2 linked regions of the Puniceicoccus vermicola genome follow. The protein of the gene in region 2 interacts with the protein of the main gene of each other region in a pairwise test. Links are inferred from orthologs where the notes say so. Each region holds a gene or a part of one and is shown on either strand. Other genes may lie near its edges. The genes, in order: H5P30_RS11470 and priA.

What was found.
Region 1: the proteins of priA (region 2) and H5P30_RS11470 interact in binary tests that used the Escherichia coli proteins (3 or more experiments, as listed by UniProt). The link is inferred for Puniceicoccus vermicola from one-to-one orthologs.

What each region holds. Positions count from the first base shown.
Region 1 is NZ_JACHVA010000089.1:1,478-10,300, reverse strand. The notes cover bases 1-2,918. They hold H5P30_RS11470 (single-stranded DNA-binding protein), read right to left. Parts: upstream 1,730-2,918; coding sequence 1,271-1,729; downstream 1-1,270. Other genes in these bases: H5P30_RS11455 (50S ribosomal protein L25), read right to left, coding at 2,696-2,918; pth (aminoacyl-tRNA hydrolase), read right to left, coding at 2,065-2,652; H5P30_RS11465 (30S ribosomal protein S6), read right to left, coding at 1,769-2,068; rplI (50S ribosomal protein L9), read right to left, coding at 785-1,252. Outside these bases: more of H5P30_RS11455, read right to left, coding at 2,919-3,334; H5P30_RS11450 (helix-turn-helix domain-containing protein), read left to right, coding at 3,592-4,128; H5P30_RS11445 (glycoside hydrolase family 88 protein), read left to right, coding at 4,221-5,594; H5P30_RS11440 (sugar phosphate isomerase/epimerase family protein), read left to right, coding at 5,720-6,487; H5P30_RS11435 (sugar phosphate isomerase/epimerase family protein), read left to right, coding at 6,557-7,369; H5P30_RS11430 (four helix bundle protein), read left to right, coding at 7,443-7,814; H5P30_RS11425 (Gfo/Idh/MocA family protein), read left to right, coding at 7,896-8,823. UniProt on the Escherichia coli protein: Plays an important role in DNA replication, recombination and repair. Binds to ssDNA and to an array of partner proteins to recruit them to their sites of action during DNA metabolism. Acts as a sliding platform that migrates on DNA via reptation.
Region 2 is NZ_JACHVA010000080.1:60,809-71,263, reverse strand. Bases 1-2,976 are described here. They hold priA (replication restart helicase PriA), read right to left. Parts: upstream 2,614-2,976; coding sequence 388-2,613; downstream 1-387. Other genes in these bases: H5P30_RS09160 (Fur family transcriptional regulator), read left to right, coding at 2,837-2,976. In the rest of the region: more of H5P30_RS09160, read left to right, coding at 2,977-3,355; H5P30_RS09155 (tetratricopeptide repeat protein), read left to right, coding at 3,365-3,775; H5P30_RS09150 (lipoate--protein ligase family protein), read left to right, coding at 3,750-4,766; H5P30_RS09145 (ABC transporter ATP-binding protein), read left to right, coding at 4,780-5,607; H5P30_RS09140 (ATP-binding cassette domain-containing protein), read left to right, coding at 5,604-6,392; H5P30_RS09135 (substrate-binding domain-containing protein), read right to left, coding at 6,406-7,482; H5P30_RS09130 (class II aldolase/adducin family protein), read right to left, coding at 7,505-8,230; H5P30_RS09125 (amidohydrolase family protein), read left to right, coding at 8,229-9,194; site-specific tyrosine recombinase XerD, read right to left, coding at 9,211-10,137; H5P30_RS09115 (NAD(+)/NADH kinase), read left to right, coding at 10,303-10,455.

The sequences.
Region 1 (8,823 bases), on a different replicon or contig from region 2:
GAGCTCTCATCGAGGGCTCCATCGGCGAACGGAAGGTAGAGCGGGTTGGCCCGAATGGCACTGGTTGAAGACGATTTAAGAGAATTATTGGCAAATTATAACTGGGTCAGCACCGCTCCACCCCCGAAATCGTCGGGGGTCCCCCTCCCCTGCCTATCGACAAGCTCAAGGTTTAAACAAGCAAGGGAGGAGTCTCGATCAATAGACGGATTCCCCTTCTACTCGTAGGTATATTCTTACACACAAGCCTATGGCTCTGGGCGGTTTCGCAAACGCAAGAACATGGGAGCGCGGAATTCATTCCGGCCCGCATGCCACTCAGGCCTTTCGCCTTAGATCCTGAGGGTAACTTTTCATGCGCAGCCAATCTGACGGGGCGGAATGAATTCCGCGCTCCATTTTAGACATACTCTTACAGGAAAACGTTAGTCTAGGAATTTGTGTGGAAGGATATGCTCGTAGGCGGAGAGGTCCAGAGCCATCCGGTGGGGAGCTTGGGGGCGCGGACGGGTCCTTAACGGATTCGTCCAACCCGCATCCCCAATGAAATCCGAAACAAACCGAGCAATAGATGGGCCGTGAAACCATGGCAGGCTCGACGAGATGAGCCATGAGGCCATGGCCGCTACCCTCCAGACACACCGAAAGCCGCTCAAAGCGGCTTCCGGATAAAAGGGTTCCCGACACTGCGGCGGAGAGGAAGGAGTTCTGCTCGCCTTTGCGCCGCCGGAGCGGGCACGGGAGGAGCGGTCGTTTCTCTGCGCTGCGGCGGGGAAAAGTTGACTCAGTCTTCGATCGGGTTTTCCGAAACGACCTCGAGGCGGAGTTCGCCCTGAACTTCAGGGTGAAGCTTCACTTCCACAGAGTGGTCGCCGATGCTCTTGATCGGAGCGGGAATGTGGACCTGCTTACGGTCGACTTCGATCCCGTTTTCAGCGATCTTCGCGAGGATGTCCTGGCTGGTGACAGCACCGAACATTTTGCCGCCTTCGCCGGTTTTCACAACGATGACGAGGCTCAGACCTTGCAGCTTGCTCATCAGCTCTTGGGCTTCGGCGAGCTCCTTGGCTTCACGCTCGGCGCGACGCTTGCGGAGAGATTCGATCTGACGTTCGTTCGAACGGGTTGCGGGAATCGCGAGACCACGAGGAACGAGGAAATTGCGGGCGTAGCCGGCTTTTACACTAACTTTTTCGCCTTCGCCACCGATGTTGGTGACGGGCTGGAGGAGGAGAACTTCTGATTGTGCCATTGTCTTGAAAATTAAAGGTTAAAAGGGAATGTCTTCGTCATCAAAATCTTCAGCCGGGCCGCCGCCGGACCGTGAAGAGCTTTCTCGGGGAGGAGGAGAGCTGCGGGTATAACCACCGCCGCCGCTGCCTTCTTCATCACCTCCCCGACCGGAGCCGAGGAACTGGAAGTTTTCGCAGACGACCTTGAGCTTGGAGCGCTTCTCGCCCTCTTTGTTTTCCCAGGTGTCGAGTTGGAGACGCCCCTCAATCATGACGGGCCGCCCCTTCGACAGGTACTTACCGAGGATCTCGCCTACCTTGCCGAAAGCATCGATGTCGACGAAAGTGGTTTCCTCGCGTTTTTCACCATCCCGCGTCGTGTAGTTCCGCGAGACCGCGAGACCAAACTTGCAGATGGCATTGTTCCCACTCGCGAAACGCACCTCGGGATCGCGGGTGAGATTTCCGATTAGAATGACGCGGTTGTAGGAAGCCATGGTGAAAAGGTAGTGAAGGTTCGAGTGGAGGAGACGCTCTTAGGCGTGTTCCACCATGACTCGATTGACCTTACGGTCAAGGCGGACCTTTTCCTGAATCTCTTCGGGAGCGGTCGCCGGAGCGATGAATTCGTACTGCACGAAGATTCCGGAGGGAAGGCCGTTAGCAGCCTTGCGTGCGAAATCTTTGCTGCCGAGGTTTTTGACCGACTCGACCTTACCGGAGACTTCCTCGATCACTTTCGAGTAGGTTTCGGTGAGTTCTTCCACGGATGACTCAACGCCACGGGTGTCGAGAACAAAGGTGGCCCGGTAGTTCCGGCTGGTTTGCTTGATCATGATGCTTTGCTTTTCGTGTTAATTTGATTCATCGCCCGTTCGATTCCCTGGGCAACGAGTAATTCAAGGCCGAGATGCGTAGTCGTATACGCTTCTGCCAGCTTCTCTTCCTCTACGGAAGAAATCTTTCCAAGGACCCAATCCTTAAGATCCATCTGCCGATGACGTTTGGCGCCGATCCCAATCCGCATGCGGTAAAATCCCGATCCCAAGCGGTTCATGAGGTCACTGACCCCATTATGCCCGCCAGCACTGCCAGCGGCCGAGAGTTTAACCCGCCCTGGATCGAGGGTGATGTCGTCGTAGACCGCACAAAACCGTTCGGCAGGATAGCGATAATACCGCGCCAATGAAGCCGCCGTTTCCCCCGATCGATTGACGAAGGTACGCGGCTTAACCAAGAGGACCGGATGCAGACCAAACTCAACGAGAGCGGTATCAGCCTGAAACCGGCGTTCCCACACCCAAGGGCTTCCACTGGCCGCCGCGATCTGGTCCAATGCCAGAAACCCGACATTGTGACGTGTCTTTCGGTATTCTTCCCCGGGATTCCCGAGACCGATGATGACACGCACCCGTTCCATAATGATTCAGTTGGTTAAGAAGGACTCCGCAGAGAGGAAAGACTTAGTCTTCGCTCTCCTCAGTCTCGGTCTTCTTCTCGGAAATGATTTCGACTTCGGATTCTTCTTCGTCGTCTTCCGTTTCCTCCGCAGCCGCATGGGTGACGGCAACGACCGGAGCTTCTTCTTCGCCCAAGTATTCGACACCTTCGGTTGCAGGGAGATCCTTCACGTGAATCACGTCACCCAGAGCGAGCTCCGAGACATCGACGTCGATTTGGTGAGGAAGATCCTTCGGCAGACAGCGAACTTCCACTTCGTGAAGCTGAATGTCCAAAACACCGCCTTCATTGGAAACACCCTTGGCGGTTCCGTGAATGTGAATCGGGATGTGAGCCGAAATCGCGTGACCCGAATTCACTTCGAGGAAGTCGATGTGCATGAAATCGTCGGTGAGCGGATTGCGCTGCACGTCCTGAATGAGGCTCATGGTCGAAAAACCATTCCCATCGTCGATCATTACGATCGAAGATTGGCCAGCTTTACGCCAGACCTGGAGAAAAGTGCTTCGGTCAACCGAAAGGTTGCGTGAGCCGCTGGTGCCATAAATAACCGCTGGGATCTTGCCTTCACGGCGAATACGGCCTGCCGCGCCACTGCCGGCGCGCTCACGGAGAGAAACGGAAAGGGAGATGTCTTCCATTGTGGGAACTTTCTAGTCTTTGCTTGGATTAAGGAAAACGGGTGAGAATGAGGCCTCCGGAAGAAAAATCAAGGCCCGAAATGCCGAATTTCACCCCGATTGCTGAGAAAAACGCTTAAAATCAGCGTTTTACCCCCACTCTGACCCTACTTTCGCCAGGGATGGATTCACTGCGTCGAGAAAAAATGCCGTAAATTTTCTTTTGCCCCTTCAAATTTCCTTGAAAAACAAATTATATCTATGTTTTTATCTTCAACGTGCAACCCCCTGCTACAGAATTCGATTTTTCGATCGTGCGCGAACTTCGCAAGCGAGCGGGCCTGACACTTGCCGAAGTTTCGGAACGCTCTGGGATTTCGGTCGCAGGGCTTTCCCGAATCGAGCGAAATCAGACAGTGCTCGAACTGGGCACGCTTTATCGCCTCTCGCGGGCCCTCGGCCTTTCCGGCACCGACCTCCTCGGCCTCGCCGAATCCTGCAGCGCCCACGCAAAAACCGCTGAGACCTACCGTTCCGGCCCCTTTGATTTTGAGAAGGTCGCCTATAAAGGAATCGTCCTTTTCTACGCCACCGCCCAGAAAGGCGAAGAACTGAAGAAACCGGAAGCGCACGGGGACGAGTTCGAGATCTGCTGGGTCCGTCGCGGGAAAATCCTAATTTCCCTCCCCCGAGAGCGACACACCCTCTCCGGAGGTGAATCTCTCCAGTTCGACGCCGCACTCGAGCACACTTACCAAATCCTCGAAGACAGCGAAATGGTCATCGCCCACTTGGCGAAGGAACACCGTTTTTAAGACTTGCGGCCCTGCTCTTCAGTTCAACCTCCCAACCTCTAAACCTCCCAACGTCCCAACTTCTCAACTTCTTAACTTCCCCAAAAAACTCTATGATCGACATCCAATCCGCACCCTCTCTCGCTGACCTCAAGCCGAGCCTGGAAAAATTCTTCGACCTCGCAGGAAAGAAGGTCCAACTCATCGACCGCGAATACGACGAGTCGAACGGTTCTCCCGTCTTCACCGTGGAAGGCAAGTACACGACGCGCGGATGGACGGAATGGACCGAAGGCTTCCGGTATGGGATTGGGATCCTCCACTATGATGCGACCGGCGACGAAAAGAGCCTCGCCTCCGGTCGCTCGAAGACTGTTGAGCGCATGGCAACCCACGTCAGCCACATTGGCGTTCACGACCACGGCTTCAACAACCTCTCCACCTACGGCAACTTGCGCCGCCTCATGATTGAAGGCCGCATTCCCGAAAGTGAGTGGGAAAAACATTTCTACGAGCTGGCCATCAAGGTTTCCGGGGCCGTCCAGGCAAGCCGCTGGACTGTGCGTCAGGGCGGAGGCTTCATTCACTCGTTCAACGGACCACACTCCCTCTTCGTCGACACGATCCGCTCCTGCCGTATTCTGATGCAGGCGCACAAGCTCGGCCACGTTCTCATGGGAGAAGGCGACAAACCGATCAGCCTCCTCGACCGCGCTCTTCAGCACATCGATTCGACTGCGCAATTTTCCGTTTTCTACGGCGACGGACGCGACTCCTACGACGAATGGGGCCGGACTACCCACGAAGCAGTCTTTAATACCAAGGATGGAGCCTACCGCTGCCCGAACTCCCAACAGGGTTATACCGGTTTCAGCACTTGGACACGCGGACAATCCTGGGCCGTCTGCGGCTTCTCCGAAGAACTCGAGTTGCTCGAAACCCTCTCCGACGCCGAACTCGATCCCTTTGGCGGACGCGACGCCATTGAGGCCATGATGCTAAAAGGCGCGAAAGCCACCTCCGACCACTTCATTGACAACACGCCGACCGACGGAATCCCCTACTGGGATACCGGAGCACCTCAGCTTCACAAGCTGGGCGACTACCAAAACCGCCCGGCCGATCCCTACAATGAATACGAGCCGGTCGATAGTTCCGCCGCCGCCATTGACGCCCAAGGTCTCCTCCGTCTCGGACGCTATCTGGAGAAGAAAGGCGAAACCGAAGCCGCCGAGCGCTACACCAAGGCCGGCCTCAAAGTCGCCCAAAGCCTCTTCGCCGAGCCCTACCTCTCGACCGACGAGAACCACCAAGGACTGATCCTCCACTCCATTTACCACGAGCCCAACGGCTGGGACCACAAACCCGAAGCCGGTAAAGTCGCCTACGGAGAATCCTCCATGTGGGGCGACTACCACGCCATGGAGCTCGCCGTCTATCTCCAGCGTCTCATCGAAGAGAAGCCCTATCTGACATTCTTTAAGTAAGTGATAACCGTTTCCCAGTTTTCGGTTCCTCGGTTCCCGGTTGAAGATTTGAGACCGGACGACCGAAGACCGAGAACTGGATAACTGAGAACCGGCCAACCGAGAACTGATCAACCGATCCTCCCATGCTACAGTCCGCCCTCTGCTCCATCACCTTCCGCGAACTTTCCGTCGAGGAGATTATCGAGCTCTGCGCCGAATCCGGCATACAAGCCATCGAATGGGGCGGTGATGTCCACGTCCCCCATGGAGACGTGGAACTCGCACGGGAAGTTCGCGAAAAAACGGAAGCTGCGGGACTCGCAATCTGTGCCTATGGCTCCTATTATAAATGCGACGAGGAAACCGTGCGATTCGCCGATGTCCTCGCCAGCGCCGAAGCTCTCGGCACGCGCATCATCCGCATCTGGGCGGGCACCCAAGGATCCGCCGATTCCTCTACCGAGAACCGACAAGAAGTGGCCGCGCGTATTCGCTCGGCCGTTCTCTCCGCCCAAGACAAAGGCATTACCGTGGCGCTCGAATACCACGGCGGCACCCTGACCGACACCCAGGAATCGGCGCACCAGCTCCTCGAAGAAGTGGGCCTTTCCCAGTTAAAACTCTTCTGGCAACCGAGGGCGGGAGGATCCTTTCCCAAGGACCTAGAGGAACTCAAAGCAGCCCTCCCCCACCTCGCAAATGTTCACTGCTTCCACTGGGGCCCAGGCGGCTGGAAGGACCGCTACGCCCTCAATGATGGCATCGAGCCTTGGACGGAATACCTCCACCTCATCCGCACTGCCGGAGGCGACCGCTATATCACCTTGGAATTCGTTGCCGAAAATTCCCCCGACCAGCTCCGCGACGATGCAAAGACCCTAAACCAACTCCTCAACACCCAAACCTCTTAACGTCCCAACCTCCCTACCTCCAAACCTCTAAACCTCTAAACCTCTGATCTTCTAAACCTCCAAACAGCCATGGAAAACCTAGACCGCCTCGCCATCCACACCATGACCACCAAACCGTGGGACCTCCCCACGGCCTGTGCCAAATACTCGGCCGCTGGAGTCCCCGGCGTGGGAGTGTGGCGCCAATGGCTTGAAGGCCGCGAATTGGCGGAATCCAAAAAGCTGCTCGACGACCACGGACTGACCCCCGTTTCTTTGGTTCGCAGCGGATTCTACCCCGGACTCACCTCCGAAGAGCGGCAGACCTCTCTCGACGACAACTTCCGCGCCCTCGACGAAGCCGCCGCGATTGGCGCCCCCCAAGTCGTTCTCGTTTGCGGGGCCAAACCGGAACTCTCTCTCATCGAAAACCGCAAGCAGATCACCGACGGGATCGCGGCCTGCATCGACCACGCTGCCAAGACCGGGGTCAAGCTCTCGATCGAACCCCTCCACCCGATGTACGCCGACTGTCGCAGCGCCGTCAATACTGTCGGTCAGTGCAATGACATGATCGATCAGCTCGGCGCCGAGCACGTTGGCATCGCCGTCGACGTCTACCACGTCTGGTGGGATCCACAACTGGAAGCGGAACTGAAACGCGCAGGAGACCGAATCCTCGGCTTCCACGTCTGCGACTGGATGACCCCCACCGCCGACATGCTCAACGACCGTGGCCTCATGGGCGAAGGCTGCATCGACAATCGCGGCATTCGCCAAATGGTCGAAAACGCCGGCTTCAACGGATGGATCGAAGTGGAAGTGTTCTCGACGCGCCACTGGGCCCGGGACATGGACGAGTATTTGAAGGACATCATCGAGGCTTATCGGGCGGAAGTGTAGGCCTGCCTAGGTTGAGAAGTTTAGAAGCTTTGAAGTTAAGAGGTTCGGAGAGAAGAAAACTACAAAGAATTCGATGAGCAGCATTCAAAGATTTGAAGAGATTGAAGCTTGGAAGGAGTCTCGAATCCTCGCTCGAATCACTTATGAAATCTGCAAATCCGGTGAACTTGCCAAAGACTTCGCTCTCCGTGACCAAGTACGAAGATCTGCCGTCTCGGTTGGATCAAACATCGCCGAGGGCTTCGGACGAGGATCCAACCAAGAATTCATTAGGTTTCTTCGAATCGCACTGGGCTCAGCCTATGAATTTCGCTCTCAAGCCTACACTCTTCTCGACGCAAATTATATAGATAAGCAGACCTTTTCAGACCTACTCGAGCAATCGGAAAAAGTAGCCAATCTCATCGGGGGATTTCTCCGATATTTGGAATCCATCAAGCAATAACCGCCCAACCCTCAACCTCTAAACCTCCCAACTTCTTAACTTCTTAACCTCTCACCTCCCAACCTCTTAAACCATTAAAAAATGAACACACACACCATCGGAATCATCATGAACGGCGTCACGGGGCGCATGGGCACGAACCAGCACCTCTTGCGGTCGATCGATGCGATCATCAAGCAAGGGGGCGTCAAAGTCTCCCCGACCGAGACAATCATGCCCGACCCCATTCTCGTCGGACGGAACGAAACGAAGCTCAAGAAGCTCATCGACCAAACCAGCGTCGAGAAATGGACGACGGATCTCGACTCCGTCATGAACGATCCGGCCTACTCGATTTACTTCGACGCCCAGAGCACCCTCCGCCGTTTCAATGCGGTCAAGCAGGCTGCGGCAGCCGGCAAGCACGTTTACTGCGAAAAGCCGACCGCCATCAAGACCGAGGACGCCTACGAGCTGTATAAGATCTGCCGCGACGCCGGAGTGAAAAATGGTGTCGTTCAGGATAAGCTTTGGCTCCCCGGAATGCTCAAATTCCAGCGCCTCGTCGAAAACGGCTTCTTCGGAGACATCCTCTCCGTCCGCGGCGAATTTGGTTACTGGGTCTTCGAGGGCCACACCATTCCGGCCCAACGCCCTTCCTGGAACTACCGCAAGGAAGATGGAGGCGGCATGATCGTCGACATGCTCTGCCACTGGCGTTACGTCATCGACAACCTCTTTGGCAACGTCAAGAGCGTCTCCTGCCTGGCCGCAACTCACATTCCGGAACGCGTTGACGAAGAAGGCAAGCCCTACAAGTGCACCGCAGACGACTCCGCCTATTCGACCTTCGAACTCGAAAACGGAGTAGTCTGTCACTTCAACTCCTCCTGGAACGTCCGCGTCCGCCGCGACGACCTGCTCACCATGCAGGTAGACGGAACCAAGGGCAGCGCCATTGTCGGTCTCCGCGATGTATGGACCCAGCACTACGGCAACACACCCCGCCCAGTCTGGAACCCCGACATCA
Region 2 (10,455 bases):
GTAAAAAGGAGAATAGGCGGCTACCTCATACCGCCCCAACTGGGCAAGGCTGAAGCCATGCCCGATATAGTGGGTGGGTTGCTTCAGCGCCCACCACTGCCTCTCCGACCATGGATGAGCAGCTTCCCTTGCTAGGCTCCACCCGATACTTCGGGAAAGCTAAGCAGGTCGCCAACACCCTCCTTTAAAAACGAACTACACCGCACCGCTCATTCGCGGGCAAGGCTGAAGCCATGCCCCACAATCCCCACCAACTAAAAACCAGAAAACCGACAACCCATCACCGACGACCGGCCACCGACCACAGATCACCGACCACAGATCACCGACCACAGACCACAGATCACCGACCACCGACCACCGACCACCGACCACCGACCACCGAAACTACCGCAGCCCGACGGCATCGACGTCGAACATCATCTTAACCCCGTCCGGCAGTTCGAACTTCTGAGCCATACGCGCCAAGCGTTGTCCAGTTGAGCTCACTGCGGAGGTAAAATACCAAAGCTGCACACGATACTCGTCGGCGACTTTCTCAATCGGCGTGGGGGCGGGGCCGCGAATCTCCACATCGGCGCCCAGCGTTTTCTCGGCTTCCTCGGCCCACTTTTCGGCCACAAACCAAATTTTCTCCTCGTTCCGCCCCTGCAAGACCTGACGAATCAAATGGCGATAAGGAGGATAGCGAAACTCCTCGCGCAGGCTCAATTCTTCGTCGAGGAATCCGTCGAAATCCTGCCGACGCGCAAATTGGATCGGAGGCGCATGCGGGGTCAGGGTCTGGACGACAACTTCTCCGGCGCGATCTCCCCGACCGGAACGACCGGAGACCTGAACGATGAGCTGAAACGTTCGCTCAGCCGCTCGAAAATCTTCCTGGTGCAGGGAGAGGTCCGCGTCAATCAGGCCGACAAGAGTCACGTTTGGAAAGTCGAGTCCCTTGGCAATCATCTGCGTCCCGACGAGAACGTCGATTTTTCCCTTACGAAAGTTCTGCAGAACCGAGCGGAAATGGTTCCGCTTGCGGGCGGAATCGGCGTCGAGTCGAACCACCCGCGCCTTGGGCAACAGAGCCTGCACCGCGGCCTCGACTTTCTGCGTCCCCGAGCCTTTCCATTTGAAATCCGGAGATCGACAGGACGGGCAGTAGGTGGGCGCTTCCTTCTCGTAGCCACAGAGGTGACACCGCATTCGATTGTCGGTGCGGTGGAGGGTCAGGCCGACACTACAATGCGGACATTCCACGACATGCCCACAGGAGGGGCAGAGGGCCGTAGTCGAATACCCACGACGATTCAAAAAGAGAATCGTCTGCTCTCCCTTTTCCAGGCGGTCGATCATCTTGTCCCGCAAGAGAGGCGAAAACAATCCTCCGCCCTTACCGGCTGCCCGGGCCCGGCGCAGGTCCACCACGTGAAGCAAGGGCATTTGCCGGTCGTCGACGCGTTTGGTCAACTTGACCACACCGAACTTTTCGGCGCGGACATTGTAGAGAGTTTCCAAAGCGGGAGTCGCCGACCCCAGCAGACACATCACCTTGCGATCGAAAGCGCGCATGATGGCGACGTCCCTCCCGTGATAGCGAGGAGTCTCCTCCTGCTTGTAGGCGGGCTCATGCTCTTCGTCCACCAGGACCAAGCGCAAATCCGGGAACGGGGCAAACACTGCCGACCGAGCCCCGACAACCACGTTTGCCCGACCTTCTGCAACTTCCCGGAAGGCATCGGCCCGCTGACCCGCCGAGAGATTGCTGTGCCAGACGACGACGTTGGCCCCCGTCGACACAAGGCGCGAACGCACCCGGGCCACCGTCTGGGGAGCCAGAGCGATCTCCGGAACCAGAAAGAGAACCTGCCCGCCTTCTTCCAAAGTTTTCTCCATGAGGCGTAGATACACCTCCGTCTTCCCGGATCCCGTCACCCCGTGTAGCAACCAACAGGCAAAGCCGCCCTCTTTACGCACTTCTTCCAACCGGGTAAAGGCCGCCTCCTGCTCTTCGGTCAATGCCGGAGGCCCAGAAGCGGTCACCGCCTCGGCATCGAGCCCATCCTGATAAGACTCTCGCACCCGGCTCTCGCTGTGACACTTTGCCAAACCTTTCTCGACCAATCCCTCGGCCACACTCGCCGACATGTTCATGCGCTTCAGAACCAGGGATCGCGGTTGGGCTTTGGTCTGTTGGAGCAGAAATTGAAGCAACTCCCCTTGGCGGCGGGCCGCTTTGTTCAGAGCCTCCAAGGTCTCTTTCTCCACCGGGCGTATCGCCTCGATCATCGTCTCCCGCATCTGCCCCTTCCCCTCGCGCACCGGAGCCGGGACCATGGCTTCGACAACCGTCCGAAATGGGGCCATGTAATACCCGGCCATCCACGTCGCCAACTTGAGCAGGTCCGGGGGCAGAACCGACCCTTCCGATAGGAGGCCTGAGATGTTGAGCAATTTGTTCTGAGGGAAATCGCAGACGTCCGTGAGCTTGACCACCACCGCTTTCTCCCGACGCCGCTGCAAAGGCACGATAACCAAAGTACCCGGCAACAGAGGCTGCAGCGCCGAGGGGATCCGGTAGGTCAGCCGTAGGTCGCCCCGGCTCAACGGAACCACTTCAGCCATAGGCTTGGTTCCCAGCCCGGCCGTTTTCTCTACTCCCAACTCACTCTGCATCGCCTCTCCTTGTCCCCCAGAGCTCAGCCCGATTCAAATCAATTCCACCACCCCACTGAAAGCTCGGGTAAAATCCCGATAACAAGCAGAAGTTGACCTTATACAGAGTTCAATTTTCGCTCTATCCTCTTTACACAAGGTTCAATCAGTGTCAATTTAGTCTCAATAAGATATGACCACCCCTACAGCACAGACCGATAAAGAGGACCCTTGGACAACTTTCCGAGACTTCCTCTCCAGCCGTGGACTTCGGATCACGAATCAACGGCACGCTATCTTTGAGGCTGCCTACGAGTATCAGCAACACTTTACTGCTGAAGAACTTCTGGATCGCGCTAGGGAGATCGACAGCACCGTATCCCGGGCGACGATCTACCGCACACTTCCCATTCTCGTCGAGAGCGGCCTCATCCGCGAGGTCGATATCGGGAAGGATTACAAATACTACATGGCCCATCACTCGGCCGACAACTTCAAGGCTCAGGTCATCTGCATGGACGACGATCGCATCTATGAGATCGATGCCCCGTTTATGGAATGGTATGGCAAAGCCGTTGCCGCCAAGCTGGGCCTCGAGGTCGTTTCCCAGCGGCTCCAAGTTCAAGCAAAGCATCGCAAAGACAGTGCCTTGAGCCAAGCTGTCGAAGACGCCCGAAAGAACGCCCTGACCAGCGGGGCAAACAAGGCGTAGTTGGACGCAATGACTCAGCCGGCGCACTCAGCGAAAAGCTCCAAAAAAGAAGACCTTACTTTTGAAATCGAGTTCTTCGAGAATCTCTCTCGTCGTAACCCGAAAGACGTCCGCGTCCTTGAGGTCCTTGCTCACTATTACACGAAGAGTGGCAAAATAGCCGATGGTCTCCGCGTCGATCGTCGTATCGTTCGCCACGATCCTGAAAACCCGGTCGCTCATTACAATTTAGCCTGCAGCTTGGCCCTGAAAAACCGGAAAACAGAGGCCGTCGAGTCTCTCCGGGATGCCATCGCCCGCGGTTACAACGATGTGGCTTGGTTGATGCATGATGATGATCTGGAGAGCCTCCGTGAATTCATCCCCTTTCAGGAACTGATCAGAGAAGTGGCGAATGACTTCCCCGACAGCGCCGCCTGAACCGACAGAACGCCTCGCGTGGATCTCATGCGATGACGACCCGGCCCGATACTCAGCCATCGAGGAGGCCTGCCTCCGCGATAGCCAAGAGAGTTTTCTCATCCTCTGGATCAACCGACCCGCGCTCTTCGTCGGGAAAAACCAAAATCTCTGGGCCGAAGTCTCAGCCGCCGAAGCATTCCACACCGGGATTTCCCTCAACCGTAGACTCTCTGGCGGCGGAACGGTTTACCACGATCCCGGGAATCTGAATTTCACGATGGTCTCCCCCGGCGAACCCAAGATCGCCTTTCAAGAACACCTGAGCCTTCTCTTCCCCTATTTCGAGGCCCGGGGGATTGCGGTTGAGATTCGCAACCGAAGCGATCTGTTCCACGACGGACGTAAGTTTTCCGGCAACGCCGAATATTTCACCGGGGGCCGAGTCCTCCATCACGGCACGCTCCTCTTCAATACCGATCTCCCGCAGTTGGCACGATTCCTCACACCTGACTCCAACGCTTATACTGACCGAGCCGTCGATTCAAACCGAAGCCTAACGGTGAACCTCTGCTCGCTCCTCCCCGACATTCCCAACACCCGCACCTTCGCCGAAGACCTCCTCAACGTGCTCCTCGGCCACCACTCCAATCTGCGTCGCATTGAAGAGATGCCATCCACAATCCTCCGGAAAGCCGAAGACTACCTCCCCCACTTTCGCGATCCCGCCTGGATTTTTGGCCGATCCCCGCGATACGAGCTCGAGCGCACCGTATCCCGTGACTCGGAATCGATGAGTAGCCGCATCTCAGTCCAAGACGGCCAGATTCAGGAAATCCATTTGGAATCCCGCGCAAACGAATCCCCTGAAGAGCTCCAAACCATAGCGGACTCGTTCCGCGATTGTCTTCACTCCCCCGAAGCGATCCAAAGCAGAATCCAAAATAGTCGCTGGAAAGATTTCCCTTCAGGCGCATTCCTTTCCAAAGTTTGGCTCGAACTTTTTTTCTGATACCGTCTCCACCATGACCGCTTCTCCCGACACCCGTCCAGCCCTCCGTATTGAGGACTTATCGGTGTCATACTTGGGAGGTCGCAACGCGGGGCAGCCAAAAGAAACCACCGCCCTTTCCTCTTTTTCGGCCGAGGTTCTTCCGGGGGAGGTTTTCGCACTCGTCGGAGAAAGTGGGAGCGGAAAATCGACGGCCGGTTTCGCCGTTGGCGGACTTCTCCCTCCGGAGAATACCCGCGTTGCCGGGAAAGTCACCGTCGGTGGAAAGACGATTCCCGCCAAGGACTATGCGGCGCTCCAAAAACTTTGCGGTCGTCACATCGGATTTGTCTTTCAGGAGCCCTCGAGCGCCCTCCACCCTTCTATCAAAATTGAGACCCAAATCGGCGAGTCCCTTCACGGAAAGCTTTCCTCGCGACAGCGCAAAGAGCGAGTCGCCTCACTCTTACAATCCGTTCGTCTCACGCCCGACAAGCGTTTGCTAAAAGCCTACCCGCATCACCTCAGTGGAGGGATGCAACAACGAGTCGTCTTGGCGATCGCCATGGCCAATCGGCCTTCCGTCCTCATCGCGGATGAGCCGACCACCGCGCTCGATCCGACCATCCGCAAAGAAGTTCTTCAGCTCATACGGGATCTAGCCACGGACTCCCGCTCCGGCGTCCTTCTCATTACCCACGACTTCGGAATCGTCTCCCATTTCGCCGACCGGGTCGCCGTCCTCTATCATGGCGAAGTGGTTGAATCCGGGGTGACTCGCAATGTTCTTTCGTCTCCACAACATTCCTACACAAAATCTCTAATCGCCTCAGCCCGAGGCACAACGGAGGAACTCGCGTGAGCACACAGGCACCACCCGTCCTCCAATTGAATCAAGTCTCCGTCACCTATCCGGGAGGGCACCGGGCCGCTACCAAAGTCTCGTTTTCCCTCCAGCCCGGAGAGCGAGCGGGACTCGTCGGCGAGAGCGGTAGCGGCAAGTCGACGATCGCCCGAACGGTTCTCGGATTGGTCCCGCATTCGGAAGGCACTCTTCAGATTCTGGGCAAAATGGCCCAGGACTCCACCCGCGAGGCCCGACTCACGCGAGCGCGAATGGTGCAGATGGTTTTCCAGGATCCCTATCACTCCCTAAACCCGCGTCGGACCATCCGGCAGGCCTTAGTCGAAGCGCTTCAGGTTTCCGGCCGGATAACCGAAAAGGCGCAGTTGGAGAAGGAGTCGATCGCTCTGCTTGAAAAGGTTCATCTCGACGCCGGAGCCCTAAACCGCTTCCCGCACCAATTCAGCGGAGGCCAACGCCAGCGGATCTGTATCGCCCGGGCTCTCGCTCCCAACCCCCAACTCTTGGTCTGCGACGAAGCGGTCAGTGCCCTGGATGTCACCACCCAGCGTTCGATCGTTCATCTTCTCCGCAAGCTTAGTGAGGAAGAACACATTGCCCTGTTATTCATCACCCACGACATCCCGCTGATCGAACATCTCTGCGAGCGGGTCATGGTTCTCGACCAAGGGTCTCTCGTCGAAGACGGAACAGTCGAATCAGTCTTCCACAATCCGTCCGCCCCAAAAACCCGTCAACTTCTGGATTCGGTCCTCCGCATCGACCCTCCCCAGGAAGTCTGATCTTCCACTGACCTCAGGTGCTCGCCGCGACGTTTTGATGAGAGCCCCGGATTTTCAGCTCCGTCGGTAAGATCACCCGCCGTGGTGGCTTCTCGCCATCCTCGACCCATTCGATCAAGCCACTCGCCACCGTACTCATCAGTTCTCCAATTTTTTGATCCACGGTCGTCAGAGCGGGCTCAAAAAAGGAGGAAACTTCCAAATTATCGTGCCCCACGACCGCCAGGTCGCCCGGCATGGCATACCCCTTCCGTCGTAACTCTGCGATGACCCCAATCGCCACCCGATCATTTACGGCAAGAATGGCCGAAGGCATGGATCCCTCTGCCAAGATTTTCTCCGCAAGACGAGACCCGTAGGAAAAATCATGGCGGACGGTTCCCGGCTCAAAAAGAGACCACAACCGAGTCCCCTTCCGGCGTTCGAGAAAACGATCCGCCCCATCCAATCGGCGGGCACTGTAAGCGTAGTCCGGATCAAATCCAGCAAATCCGAAAGAGCGGTGACCCGAGGTCCACAAAAGATTCATCATCGATTCGGTTGCCCCCGATCGGTCGACCTCCACCGTTGGGAAGGGAAGAACCGTCTCCGGGTCGACGAGCATCACTGGAATCCCCGATGCTTTTAGCTCTTCGATGAGAGAAGACGCCGGAGAGAGACAGGTACCGATCCCGACGATCCCGTCCACCTTCAAATTCAAAAAATGCCGAAGCACCTGCTCCTCCAAGGAGTGGTTTCGATTGGTCAACTCGAGAAGGCAGTGATAGTCGCGATCTCGGAAGAGGGCTTGAAGGTTCCCCACCTTTTGGCTCAACGACGGCGAATCCATCTCCTGAATACAGACTCCTAGAGTACGAGTTCTTCCACCCCGCAAAGACCGGGCGTAAAGGTTCGGCTCGAAACCGCTCTTCTGCATCGCCTCGCGAACCCGCTCGACGGTCTTTTCGCTCACCCCACCGTGCCCATTCAGGACCCGGGAGACGGTCCACCGGGAAAGCCCTAAGTGCTTCGCGAGAGCCGCGGTGGAATCAATGTTCCGGATTTCCCGGGAGTCCGATGAGTTCGGATCTAATGATTCCGGCTTGGCCACGTGCTCACTGATTTAGGGGGGGCTACCGTTTCTCGATCTGGCGGCCCCGAATCCGATTCGAGGGAATGACGCCACGTTTTCTCATGATGGTGAAGTGGCGCTGAATATCGCCATCGCGCAAGGGCTCGCGAGTGGGGTTAAGAACGAGTGTCCCGTAGGCCAATTCGGCGAGCAATTCCACATAAACGGCATTGCGGGCCGCATCCATTGGAGATGCTCCCCAAGTCACTGGGCCAAGGCGATCAACCAAAATCGCCGGCACCAAGCTCGGATCCTCTTTGGTCCGCTCATAGTGATTTACGATCTGCTCACCGACCCGCTCGTAATAACTGCTTTCGTCAATTCCATCGCTGTTGGGAGCCGTAATCGGAATCTCACCCTGAAAGAAATCGGCATGAGCGACACCCAGGCAAGGAATCCGGCGGCCCGCCTGTGCCCACATAGTCGCATACTTGGAGTGCGTGCCGACAATCGAGCGAATGTCCGGCAGGTCCCGGTATAGCGTGAGATGCGCATCGATGCCCGTAGCAGGCATTCCAAGCCCTTCGACAACCTGCCCGGTGCGAGCTGAAACCACCAGATAACTCTCCGGAGTGAGTTTTCCATAATCGATCCCCCGGGGCTTGATCACTACGAGTCCTCGGCGGGGATCAAAAGCACTGATGTTTCCACGGAAGTAGTCCACCAAACCGTTTTCGACCAACTGAGTGGTCGCTTCGTGGACCTCGAACCGTAAATTTTCAAGCATGGCGAAAAGTGAAAACCCATGGACACAGGCAGCGCAACCCTGTAAATTTGCCCATAGATTGTCCGCACTGACTCCAGCTCCACTCATAATCGACGCCCACACCCACGCATTCCCCAAAACAGCCGTCGCCGACCCCGCTGGTTGGGCGGCCAAACAATGCGAACCTCACTGGCAGAAGCTGGTGGTCCCCGAGAAAGGACGCCCCTCTCTGCAGGGATGGGTCGACCAAGACGCCTTTCTCGAAACGATGGAGCGCGATGGCATCAACCAGGCCGTACTCCTCGGATGGTATTGGGAGAACCCTGAATCGTGCCAGATCCACAACGAAGAAATGGCCCAGTGGCTCCGCGACTTCCCCAACCGCTTCCGGGCAATGGCCTCCGTTCACCCCGAAGGCCCGTCTCCCTCGGAGTTGGTCGAGTGGGCCGTGAAGAATCAATTCTCCGGTTTTGGAGAACTTCTCCCCTCGATCCAGAATTCCCGGCTCTCCGAGCCGTTTTGGAGTGAGCTCGCCAAGCTATCCTCTGAGGCGGGGCTCCTCTTTAACTTTCACGTAACGGAACCAGTTGGTAGACCTCATCCGGGCAGGACTCCCACTCCGCTCGAGGATTTTGAGCAATTTATTGCCCAGAACCCTGATTTAAAGATCATTCTCTCGCACTGGGGAGGCGGACTCTTCCTCCACGAACTCAATCCCTACGTCCGCAAACTGTTCCGCAACGTCTATTACGACTGTTCCGCCAGCCCCCTTCTCTACGACTCAAAAATCTTTGCCACTGCCTGCGAAGTCGTCGGCCCCCATAAAATCCTTTTCGGCTCGGACTTCCCCCTGCGGCTCTACCCCCGCAAGGATCAAACTCCCGGATGGCTACGCTTTCTTCAGGAGATCCGGGACCAGAACCTCGGCAGTGAACAGGAAAATCAAATTTTTGCAGGGAACGCCGCCGACCTGTTTCACCTTTAGGGCACAACAGGGCGATTCAGTCTCCGCTGCGATTCCTCGGATGAAAACGAGCATGCTCGTCGAGCAACCGCTCGCCCTCCACCTTGGTGTAGATCTGGGTCGTCGCGATGTCCGCATGTCCGAGCATTTCCTGGATCGTCCGCAAATCGGCCCCTCCCTCCAGGAGATGCGTGGCAAATGAATGCCGCAACATGTGAGGTTTGACCGCCTTCGGGAGACCCGCACGTTCCGCGTGAGATTTCACCAGATGCCAGACCGTCTTTCGCGAAATCGAGACACCTCTTTGGCTGAGGAAAACTTCACTTCCTGTCTTCGCCTTGACCAGCGCCGGGCGCCCCGCATTGAGATAATCCCGAAAAGCTTTCAAGGCGCTGCCACCGACTGGCACTAGACGCTCTTTCGAACCTTTCCCAAAAACGCGGACAAACCGATTGTCCAGATCTACCGACTGCAAAAGCAGCCCCGTCAACTCGCTGACACGCAGGCCTGATCCGTAGAGAAGCTCAAGAATCGCGCGATCGCGCAAACCATGAGGAGTGGCCTGAGAGGGAGCCTCCAGGAGCCGGAGCGTCTCGTCGATCGTCAGACTTGTGGGAACTTTCCTCCCGGAACGCGGACCGCGAACGATTTCCGTGAGACTGGCCGCCCCCTGCTCACGCTCCCGAAAAGCGGAGAACCCCCGCAACGCCGATAGTTTGCGCGCCAATGTCGCCGTCTCATACTGCTCCTCGGTCAACAGCTCCAAAAATTTCCCGGTGGCACTTTCGTCCACATCCGACCACGAACGACATGAGCTCTTCACGAGAAAGTCGCCGAACTGTGACAGGTCGTTTTCATAGCTCGCCACCGTGTTCAGAGAAAGTCCACGCTCCAACTGGACCCAGGCGAGAAACTCGTCTACATCGTCCCGCCAGAATGCCGTATCTGTCTTCGTCGTTCCCATGGATTTGATCTCAGGGTATCGCCATCGATGATCCCGAAGTCGAATCTTTCCGCCCCCGCACTGATATGCGAGCTTGAAACCTGAGCAGTCGGCCCTTTCGCTCATCCTTCAATCCTCCCTAAATTTCCTTTCTCTCTCTCATCGCCAATGATAGGTTCGCCGAACGTGAAGCCCTTACGCACAGTCGCGCTGGTTGTGAACCGACAAAAATCGGGCGCCCGAGAGATCGGAGACCAGCTGAAACAACTTGGACAAGACCGCGGCGTGGAGATGCGAATCACCGAAGAGCACCCTTTGCCGAACGGCTATCTCCAAGGT